Regions from separate parts of the Aquaspirillum soli genome, predicted to be linked through region 2. Evidence: predicted binding sites of a transcription regulator. Region 2 holds the regulator's gene; each other region holds the start of a gene.

Region 1 (3,582 bases), on a different contig from region 2:
ATACCGTTGTTGCTGTAAGCAACAGCCAAGTTAGCGGTGTTTTTGTCAGTGCGTTCGCCAGCATTGTAAGCGCGCACTTCGTCAGCGCCGTACAGGGCGGACACAGTGAAGCCACCGAAGTTAGGGCTGTCGTAACGGATAGCGTTGTTCACACGGCCGTCGGTACGGGTGAAGATGCCCAAACCGTTTACGCTGCCTTTGGCAGAACCGTACATCCATGGATCAACTTGTTCCATGTCGCTGTTTTGGTAGGTGGACAAACGACCCACGCGCACTTTACCGAAGCCACCTTCAACACCGATGAAGCTGTCACGGGTTGCGAAGCGGTTGCCGGAAGCGTTGTCGTCGAAGCTCAGGCCTTGCTCAACTTGCCAAATCGCTTTCAGGCCATTGCCCAGGTCTTCAGAACCTTTGAAACCGATGCGAGAGGTGTCAACCATGTTAACGGTCATGCCACCTTTCAGGTCGCCGTTAGGTGCCATCGCGAAGGAGTCACCCAAGGTTTTGTTGTAACCAACTTCAGCAGCCAATTTACCGTACAGAACCACGTCAGCCATTGCAGCAGCTGGCAAAGTAGCAATTGCAATCGCAATCAACTTTTTCATCGCAAGAATCCTTAATTTTTGTTGGACAAAGCTGGCAACATCACAGCCCAGCTTGAGAAAAACCAGCGCAACACGAACACCAGTCTTTGCAGTGCAATATAGCGGTCATCGTTGCAAAAACACCAACGCCGGCCAAGTCATAACACGACAATCAAAGCACTGCAGCAAACAAAAAACACATAACATCATGTTTAAAAAAACATTTTTGTGTTTAAGCCAGTGTTGCAAAAAACACACACATCAAGTCATCTTCAGAAAAGGTGTACAAAAAACACAACACCATGGCATAACACCATCCGACAAATGACAGAAAAAAAACGGCACTGCCAAAAAACAGTGCCGCAAGATACAACGAGAGGGAATAAATAAAGCTTAGAACTTCATCCCTACGCCCACACCGAAGACCCATGGGTTGATGCCGAGGTTACCAATTTTGGCACCATCTAATTTCACATCGGTATCAATCCAAATTTTCTTGACGTCCACGTTCACGAACACGTCTTTGGTCACACCAATATCAACACCTGCTTGCAAAGCGCCACCGAAGCTACCGCTTTCCACGTCCAATTTTTTACCAGCAAATTTCAGGTCATTGTCGTAGAAGAAGGTGTAGTTCAGACCAGCACCAACGTATGGACGAATTTGACCTTCTGGGTTGAAGTGCCATTGCAAAGTCACAGTTGGAGGCAAGTGACTGATTTTGCCCAAGCTGGTGCCACCAGATTTCAGTTCGTGACGGGCAGTGCCCAAGATCAATTCAGCAGCCAAGTTTTTGGTCACGAAGTAGGTCAGGTCGAGTTCTGGTACCACTTGGTTCGACACATTCACGCCCAAAGCGTTGATGGTGGCGGTACGAGACTCTTCTGGGTTGATGCTAATAGCGCGCAAACGAACCAACACATCACCCGCTTCAGCAAAAGCAGGAGCAGCAACACCAGCGAACAACGAGCCAGCCACGAGGGCGAGAGCGATTTTTTTCATGTTTTTCTCCGAAGATACAAACGATTTTCAAAAACTTGCCACCAAGCGGTTACTACCGCACAGTCAAGCAGGGTAAACTTTTTTAACTGCACGCACTCTACCCAAGCTAGAGTATGAAAAAAACCCTGTTGTTGTAAAAAACAGACGCTAATCCGGTGTGGATATGACTTAAATCAAACAGCAGCGAACTCAATGCAGCAAATTGACGACAGTTTTCACTGCATCAAACCCTATTTTTCGCATGAGAAGCCATAAGAAAATGTCATTCGTTTATCGCGATCTACGAGATTTTATCGATTTACTAGAAAAAAAACGGTTACTCCACCGAATTTCACGCCCAGTTTCACCCATTTTAGAAATGACAGAGATTGGAGACCGTGTGTTACGACAAGGTGGCCCTGCTTTGTTGTTTCAAACCCCACAACATGGCAACACCTGCTATGACATTCCTGTGTTGGCCAACTTATTTGGTACCCCAGAACGGGTTGCCCTAGGTATGGGAGCCGAAGATCTAGCGCAGTTGCGCGAAATCGGCAAAACCTTGGCTTATCTCAAAGAGCCAGAGCCCCCCAAAGGGCTGCGGGATGCATGGGACAAACTGCCATTACTGAAGCAAGTGCTCAGCATGGCACCAAAAGAGGTAAAAAAGGCGCCATGCCAAGATATTATTTGGGAAGGGGAGGAAGTTGATCTCAGTCGGCTACCAATACAACATTGTTGGCCAGGTGACGTTGCACCTTTAATCACTTGGGGACTCACTGTCACCCGAGGGCCAAATAAAAAACGACAAAATTTGGGAATTTATCGCCAACAGGTACTCAGTCGTAATCGTGTCATTATGCGGTGGCTGGCACATCGTGGTGGCGCCCTCGACTACCGAGAATTTAGACAACGCTTTCCCGATCAACCGTACCCCGTTGCAGTGGTCTTGGGTTGTGATCCCGCCACCATTCTAGGTGCAGTGACACCCGTACCGGACACATTAAGTGAATACCAATTTGCTGGCTTACTGCGCGGCAGTCGCACTGAACTGGTGAAGTGCATTGGATCAGATTTACAGGTCCCAGCAAGTGCCGAAATAGTGTTGGAAGGGTTTATCTATCCAAATGATCTTGCACTGGAAGGCCCTTATGGTGACCACACCGGTTACTACAATGAACAAGATCATTTTCCCGTGTTTACCATCGAGCGCATCACCATGCGCCAGCAGCCGATTTATCACAGTACGTACACCGGCAAACCCCCAGATGAGCCTGCGATTCTCGGTGTCGCACTCAATGAAGTTTTTGTACCGATTTTACAAAAGCAGTTTCCAGAAATTGTTGATTTCTACTTGCCGCCAGAGGGATGCAGTTATCGCATGGCAGTGGTCAGTATCAAAAAACAATACCCCGGCCATGCAAAACGGGTAATGATGGGTGTGTGGTCTTTCCTACGCCAGTTTATGTATACCAAGTTTATTGTCATTGTTGATGAGGATGTTAATACCCGTGACTGGAAGGAAGTCATTTGGGCCATTACAACACGAATGGACCCCGTACGAGATACCACGCTGATCGAGCATACGCCGATTGATTACCTTGACTTTGCCAGCCCCATTTCTGGCTTAGGTGGCAAAATGGGACTGGATGCGACTAACAAATTACCAGGGGAAACCCATCGCGAATGGGGTACGCCAATCACGATGGATCAAGCCACCAAAAATAAAATCGATACGATATGGCAGGAGCTTGGACTGTGAAACGTTATGTGCTCACCTATACGCTATTCTTATTAGCCGTGGGCGTCGCACTGGGCGCATTTGGCGCCCATGCCTTAAAACACCAATTGAGTGCGACTGCCTTACAGAATTGGCATACCGCAGTCAATTACCAATTCTGGCATGGCTTGGGTGCGGGTTTACTGTGGCTAATCGCCAGCCAACGGCCAGCATTCGAGCGTTTTTACCTAAGTGCGTTACTGCTGTTAATCGGCACGACTCTATTTTCTGGCAGTC
Region 2 (3,582 bases):
TATGTCGTGGTGCAAAGACCAGATGTTGAACCTACCGCCTAAAGCGGCAACAGACAAGGCATGATTTATCCGTACGATGCAGCCACCCCAAAGGGGTGACTGGTTCTGAGTTAAATCGTACGTGAATAACGAGCATGGGTTTGTTTTTCGCGCAGATGACGGTCAAACACCATTGCGACCGTGCGAATCAGGAAACGACCACGGGGGCTGATGGTGAGCCATTCATCGTCAATTTCCAACAAGCCCAGCGTTTGATATTCCGCCAGTTTTTCCAATTCCCACGCGAAATAACGCTTAAAGTCAATACCGAAACTTTCACTGATGGCGTCCATCGACAGAGCAAAACGACACATCAAGGCTTGAATCACCGTTCTTCGTAGCAAATCATCGGCAGATAAACATAAACCACGCAAAATCGGCAGTTGGCCTGCATCCAACGCTGCATAGTATTGCTCGATTTCTTTGTGATTTTGTGCGTAGCTGGGGCCGACTTTCCCAATCGAAGACACACCAATGGCAATCAAATCATGGTCGGCATGAGTCGAATAGCCTTGGAAATTACGCTGCAACCGCCCTTGTTGTAAGGCCACTGCCAATTCATCTTCTGGTAGGGCAAAATGGTCCATCCCAATAAAGACATAACCTGCTGTCCCAAGGTGTTGCACCGCCATCTGCAGAATATCGAGCTTCACCTCTGGCACGGGCAATTCTGCTTCGTTGATACGCCGCTGCGGCATAAACACCGAAGGCAGATGGGCATAGTTATACAAAGCTAAACGGTCAGGACGAATGGCTAATACTCGATCGAGGGTCTCTTGTACCGAAGCCAATGTTTGTAATGGCAGGCCATAAATCAAATCCAAACTGATCGATTTAAAGCCAGAAGCTCGCGCAGCTTCAATCACCACACGGGTTTCTTCTTCACTTTGAATGCGGTTAACGGCTTGCTGGACAAGCGGATTAAAATCCTGTACACCGACAGACATGCGGTTAAAACCCAGTTGTGCCAAGTGCGCGACGGTTTGTGCAGTGACTTTGCGTGGGTCAATCTCAATCGAGAATTCCCCATGTGGCAACAGATGAAAAGTCCGGCGAATCGCCGTCATCAGCCGTGTCATCTGCTCATCACTGAGAAAAGTCGGTGTGCCGCCGCCAAAGTGAAGCTGGATCAAATCTTGCTTATCGCCGAGCAAATCGGCGTATAAGGCAAGTTCGCGTTCCAGATAGTCTATGTACTGGTCTGCACGCGAACGATCTTTCGTGATAATTTTATTGCAACCGCAGTAGTAACAGACGGTATTGCAAAAAGGGATATGTACATACAACGACAACGGCCCAGCATTCGCACCAATTTGCCTTTGCTGTAAGCTATGTCGATAATCCAATTCTCCAAACTCGCTGCTAAATCGATCAGCAGTCGGGTAGGAGGTATAACGCGGTCCACTGCCGTCCAACCGCTCAATGAGCTGACGGTCGAATTCAAAACGAGCTGATGGAGAAGCTAACATGGCAAAATTCGCAGTGCTCATAAAGAAATATCCTATTCAATGGCTGCACTGTGCCTGAGCCAACTCAGATTGTTTTTGACACGAATCAACCGCCCCTCAATTCCACTCTATATCAGAATTTACCCATGCTCGATCCCCGTCCTGTTCCCCTGCACACCCTCAAAGTTTCCTGCTCGAACTGCAGCTTACGAGAGCTGTGCCTGCCTCTTGGTCTGAACCGAGAGGAAATGTCACAGCTTGACGCGGTGATCCGACAGAGTCGCCGCGTCAAACGCGGTGAATATCTGTTCCGAGCGGGAGACCCTTTCCGAGCTTTATTCGCGGTCCGCACCGGCTTTTTCAAAAATTGTGTGTCTAGCCATGATGGTCGTGAACAAGTCACCGGGTTTCACATGTCTGGTGATCTCATGGGGTTGGATGGCATCAGTAGCAACACCCACGGTTGTGATGCACAAGCTTTGGAAGATTCGGATGTCTGTGAGCTGCCGTTTGCGCGCTTGGAACTCCTCGGGCGAGATATTCCGAGCCTACAACGTCATTTCTTCCGCCTGATGAGTCGTGAAATTGTACGCGACCAAAGTGTGATGTTATTGCTTGGCAATATGAAAGCGGAAGAACGATTGGCCGCCTTTTTGCTGAATTTATCGCAACGCCTCTCCGCCAGAGGGTTTGCCGCCAACGACTTTGTTTTACGGATGAGTCGTGAAGAAATTGGCAGTTTCTTAGGCCTGAAACTCGAAACAGTGAGCCGCACGCTTTCGAAATTCCAAGCAAACGGTTGGATTAGCGTTGACCATAAACATATCCGCCTGCTCCAACCAGAACACTTAAAACAACTGGTCAGTGGTTGTGCAGGCGGTTTTGCTGACGATCACAGCGCCCACGCCTAATGAGCCGTTGCCGTCTTGTCTGAAGTCGCCTCATGCCATGGGGCGACTTTTACCAGTAGCAACATCCCCGGTATTGCCAACACCGTACACAGCAAGAAAAACGGTGTCCATCCTAATGCTTCCACCAAATAGCCAGTTCCGGCATTGATGACCGTACGCGGTACGGCAGATAAGCTGGTGAATAGCGCCAGTTGCGTGGCGGTATACAGTGGGTGGGTCGCACGGGCAATAAAAGCAATAAACGCCGCCGAACCCAAACCCACCCCAAGCGCCTCGGCTGAAATCACTAAGGCTAAAGTCAGTTTATCTGGGCCGACTTGGTCGAGAATGACAAAGCCCAAAATTGTCACCATCTGCACCACGCCAAATAACCATAAGGCGCGATTGATGCCGAGCTTTAACATCCAAATTCCACCGAGTAAACCACCTATCACAGCAGGCCAAAGCCCAGCATGTTTGGCGATCAATCCAATATCAGATTTTGTAAATCCCGTATCAAGATAAAACGGCGTTGCCAGTGCGGTTGCCATGCTGTCACCGAGTTTATATAGGAAGATAAATCCTAAAATCAGTAGCGCATGTTGCCATCCAGCCCGATCAATAAATTCACGAAATGGCTCTACCACGGCTTCGCGTAAAGTGCGCGGTGCAGCGCCTTGCAACATCGGCTCACTCACCGTCAACGTCATCAACAGCCCCGGCAGCATAAAGAGAGCGGTGATCCAAAAGACAGTTGGCCACGGTAAATGGTCCGCTAAGATCAGCGACAAGGAACCGGGAATTAAACTCGCCAAACGATAAGCATTGATATGAATAGAATTCCCTAGCCCTAATTCAGCATCGGGCAAAATTTCACGCCGATAGGCATCCAACACAATATCTTGGCTGGCGCTAAAAAAGGCCACCGCCACCGCCAACACCGCAATCGACCAAATATCTTGTTGTGGTTGAAAAGCGGCAAAGCCAGCGAGCGAGGCAATCAAGCCCACCTGTGTTGCCAACATCCAGCCACGCCGCCGCCCTAGTGGCAAGCTAAAGCGGTCCATCAAGGGCGACCAAATAAACTTCCAAGTGTAGGGCAACTGAATCAGCGCAAATAAGCCAATCGCTTTTAAGTCAACGCCCTCGGTGCGTAACCATGCAGGTAAAAGATTGATCAAAAAATACAGCGGCAAACCGGACGC
Region 3 (3,582 bases), on a different contig from region 2:
GAGAATTTTGCCATCACATCAGGCCGGTCGAGATAATAGGTAATTTTGCGGAAACCTTCTGGTTCGCATTGAGTAAATAAATTGCCATTAGAGGCATATAGCCCCATTAAACTGGTATTCTTTTCTGGAAATACCTCAGTTTCAATTTCTAGAATAAAACTCTCGGGCACCTCAAATAAAGTTAATGTTTCTTCCACTGAGTTGAGTTCATAGCGTTCGGTTGGCCAAACTTCACCATCTAAGTGAATAACATTCAGTGAAGCAGAGCCATGTAATACCAGATTATGATGTGTAATAGCGTGACGATTGCGTTTAATTAACAACCGTGAGTGAACACGAGTTGATTGTTCACGAATATCAAAAGTAAGATCGACACGGTCTACCAAAAATGGCGAAGCTTGATAATCGCGGCGAAGATGAATGGTTGGGGGGGAATGGGTTGCAGTCATAATGGTCAGCGAGAGATAAAAAACAATGCCGCCTATTATAAGACGGCATCTTTAAAAAAGACATAAATTGTTGTTTGGGTTGGTTTTACTGAATAGCAGCTGGCCAGATATTTTGCTGCAATGCAAAATCTGGATGTTGTAAATAACAAGTATCTAGTGCCTTATCTGACAAAACAATTTCAAATTGCAATAAATACTCTCGGCGTAGAATATGGACAGAAATTGTATCCCCTGCCTGATAGCCAGCTAAGGCATTGTCTAAGTCTTTAACACGTAATCCATTGATTGCTAAAATAATATCACCACCTGCAAGGCCTGCCGTTGCTGCCGAACCACCCTGATAAACAGTGTGTAGTTTGCACCCTAGTACATCGGTTTGTGTTCGAACACCCAAGCTGACGCTGCATTTTGCTGGAGAGGGTAAAGGAGTAGCGGTGGTGATCGCTTTGCCCTTATCTTGGTCATGCGCTGCAACATGCCAACTTAAATCAATGCCTGCATCAGCCAAATACGCTGCCAAGGGAAGCGGTTGTGTGCTTCTTAACAGCACATCACACAGCGGTGAAATGTCCCAACCAAGGTAGGCACTGGCCAATTGTTCCCATTCGTGTTCTGCTAAGCCTTGTTGTGTTGTTGTCACATGCCGCCAGAGATGGCGCATGACATCATCTAAAGCCTTTTGGTTCTGGCTATGACGTCTAATCGCTAAATCCAGTACCAGTGCGGCTAGCGCCCCTTTTTGATAGTAACTGACGACTTCATTCGCGGTATTTTCGTCCGGTCGGTAAAATTTAATCCATGCGTCAAAGCTTGATGCTTCCAGTGTTTGTCGCTGTTGTCCTGGTTGGCGTTGAACGTGGCTGATGCTGTGGGCCAGTTTGTTGCAATAGGTTTCGAATGACATCAGCCCTGCACGTAATACGAAAAGCTCATCGTAATACGAAGTAATCCCCTCAAATGCCCACAATAAACGGGTATAGCTTTCTGCTTGTAGTTGATAAGGGGTGAAAGCCTGTGGCTTGATGGTTTTGACATTCCACGCATGGAAGTATTCATGGCTAATCAAGCTGAGTAAGTCATGATATTCATCATGGGGCTGTGCTTGGTTGGGTAGGGGTAGGGCTTTACGATCTGCAAGGAGAGCGGTGCTTGAGGTGTGTTCTAAGCCACCATACAGGCTATCCCCAACATGTAACAAAAAGACATAGCGTGTAAATGGTGTTTCTCCACCAAAAAAACGAATTTGTTCACGGCAAATCGCTGCCGTGTCGTTGACTAAACGAGAGAGATCGACTCGTTGGTCTGCACCCGATAAAACAAATTCATGGGGAAGCCCCTCAACATCAAAGCAAACTCGCTGAAACGAACCGATTTCTATGGGACAATCGATCAAATGCTGATAATCGGTCGCTGTGTAACATCCCCATCCCTGTGAATCGACATTCTGTGCGGGCAGTGCAGTTGCAACCGCCCAGTCTGGGTTGCCAAAGGGTGAAAGTGTCAGTGAAATTGCCGTATCTGGTGCGTTTTCTAGTGCCAAACAAACGCAAGCGGGGTTGATAAATACCCGTTGTTGGTCACGGTAAGCACCTCGCACTGATAAATCGTAAGCATAAACGGTGTAGCGTACGGTAAAATGGGTTTCCGTTGCTGCGACGCACCAACGGTGTTTGTTGAGTTTTTCACACGATAATGGTTGGCCCTTGGCTGTACTGGCAGTTACCGCGTGCAGATGCCGTGAGAACTCACGGATAAGGTAACTACCTGGTATCCATGTTGGTAGCATGAGCTGTATATCTTGTGGTGCTGGAAGCGTAATCGCGATGGCCACGTCCAATGCTTGTGCATGGGTGGGATGTGCCGAGATCTGATAATGAACAGTAAACATGTGATTTGCTCGTTGTTAGGCCGAATGCGCTTGATGTAGGTCAATAAGATGTCAAGACATGACAATACAATCCAGCTACCACAGCCTATGTAGCGTTGGTACAAAGCCCGTCTGGATGTAGAATAGCGCGGTGCAATATGTCGGTCCGATACAAAAGCATCTGTGTCGGGCAGGGTGATCCACCGGTAATAATGTCGAATTTCAAAAGTCAGGATGTTGAAACGACAGAAAAGTCATCTCTAGATAAGGTGTTGGGATGAGATTTCAAGCTGGTGGCGGAGGGACGTGCCGTCAATAGCCTAAGAGCGGCAACCTCGCAAGATTTTACGTTTGTAACCTTGGAGAAACCTTAAATGGAAACGCAATCCACTTATAATTATAAGGTGGTGCGCCAATTTGCCATCATGACCGTGGTCTGGGGGATTGTTGGCATGCTGGTTGGCGTGATTATCGCCGCCCAGTTGGTGTGGCCCGAGCTGAATTTTGGCCCGTGGTTTCACTTTGGCCGTCTGCGCCCCCTGCATACCAATGCGGTGATTTTTGCTTTTGGTGGCTGTGCGCTGTTTGCTACGTCTTACTATGTTGTTCAAAGAACTTCTCAAGTTCGTCTATTCGCTGAAAAGCTGGCTTCCTTTACCTTCTGGGGTTGGCAGCTGGTGATTGTATTGGCCGCAGTAACCCTGCCACTCGGCTTTACCTCGGGTAAAGAATATGCCGAGCTGGAATGGCCAATCGATATCTTGATCGCTGTGATCTGGGTGTCGTATGCAATCGTATTCTTCGGCACCATTGCTGTCCGTAAAGTGAAGCACATCTATGTGGCTAACTGGTTCTACGGTGCGTTTATTCTCGCCGTTGCCCTGTTGCACATTGTGAATAGCATGGCCTTGCCTGTGTCCTTCACCAAATCCTACTCTGCTTACGCCGGTGCCGTGGATGCGATGGTGCAATGGTGGTACGGCCACAATGCGGTGGGTTTCTTCCTGACCGCAGCTTTCTTGGGCATGATGTACTACTTTGTGCCAAAACAAGCGGGCCGTCCTGTTTATTCCTACCGTCTGTCGGTGGTGCACTTCTGGGCGCTGATCTTCACCTATATGTGGGCGGGTCCTCACCATCTGCATTACACCGCTTTGCCTGACTGGACCCAATCGATCGGCATGGTGTTCTCGCTGATTCTGTTGGCACCAAGCTGGGGTGGTATGATCAACGGTATCATGACCCTGTCTGGCGCATGGCACAAAC

What was found. Region 2 encodes FNR, which switches genes on or off when oxygen is low (the NO sensors DNR and NnrR bind a similar motif). Its sites were predicted from a motif close to TTGATNNNNATCAA; they were not measured.
Region 1: ACYVJG_RS09555 (OmpW/AlkL family protein) is a predicted target of FNR. The motif match lies at 1,750-1,763, and genes of this name have one in related genera.
Region 3: ACYVJG_RS09175 (M61 family metallopeptidase) is a predicted target of FNR. The motif match lies at 2,368-2,381, and genes of this name have one in related genera.

The regions. Positions count from the first base shown of each region.
Region 1 is NZ_BAAGTM010000010.1:28,901-32,482, forward strand. Features, by position in the region: gene ACYVJG_RS09550 (porin) at 1-605, opposite strand, end outside; gene ACYVJG_RS09555 (OmpW/AlkL family protein) at 978-1,586, opposite strand; gene ubiD (4-hydroxy-3-polyprenylbenzoate decarboxylase) at 1,846-3,327, shown strand; gene ACYVJG_RS09565 (DUF423 domain-containing protein) at 3,324-3,582, shown strand, end outside.
Region 2 is NZ_BAAGTM010000004.1:212,687-216,268, reverse strand. Features, by position in the region: gene ACYVJG_RS06375 (nucleotidyltransferase family protein) at 1-42, shown strand, start outside; gene hemN (oxygen-independent coproporphyrinogen III oxidase) at 111-1,529, opposite strand; gene fnr (fumarate/nitrate reduction transcriptional regulator Fnr) at 1,634-2,398, shown strand; gene ACYVJG_RS06360 (AmpG family muropeptide MFS transporter) at 2,395-3,582, opposite strand, start outside.
Region 3 is NZ_BAAGTM010000009.1:51,977-55,558, reverse strand. Features, by position in the region: gene pepN (aminopeptidase N) at 1-449, opposite strand, end outside; gene ACYVJG_RS09175 (M61 family metallopeptidase) at 535-2,337, opposite strand; gene ccoN (cytochrome-c oxidase, cbb3-type subunit I) at 2,691-3,582, shown strand, end outside.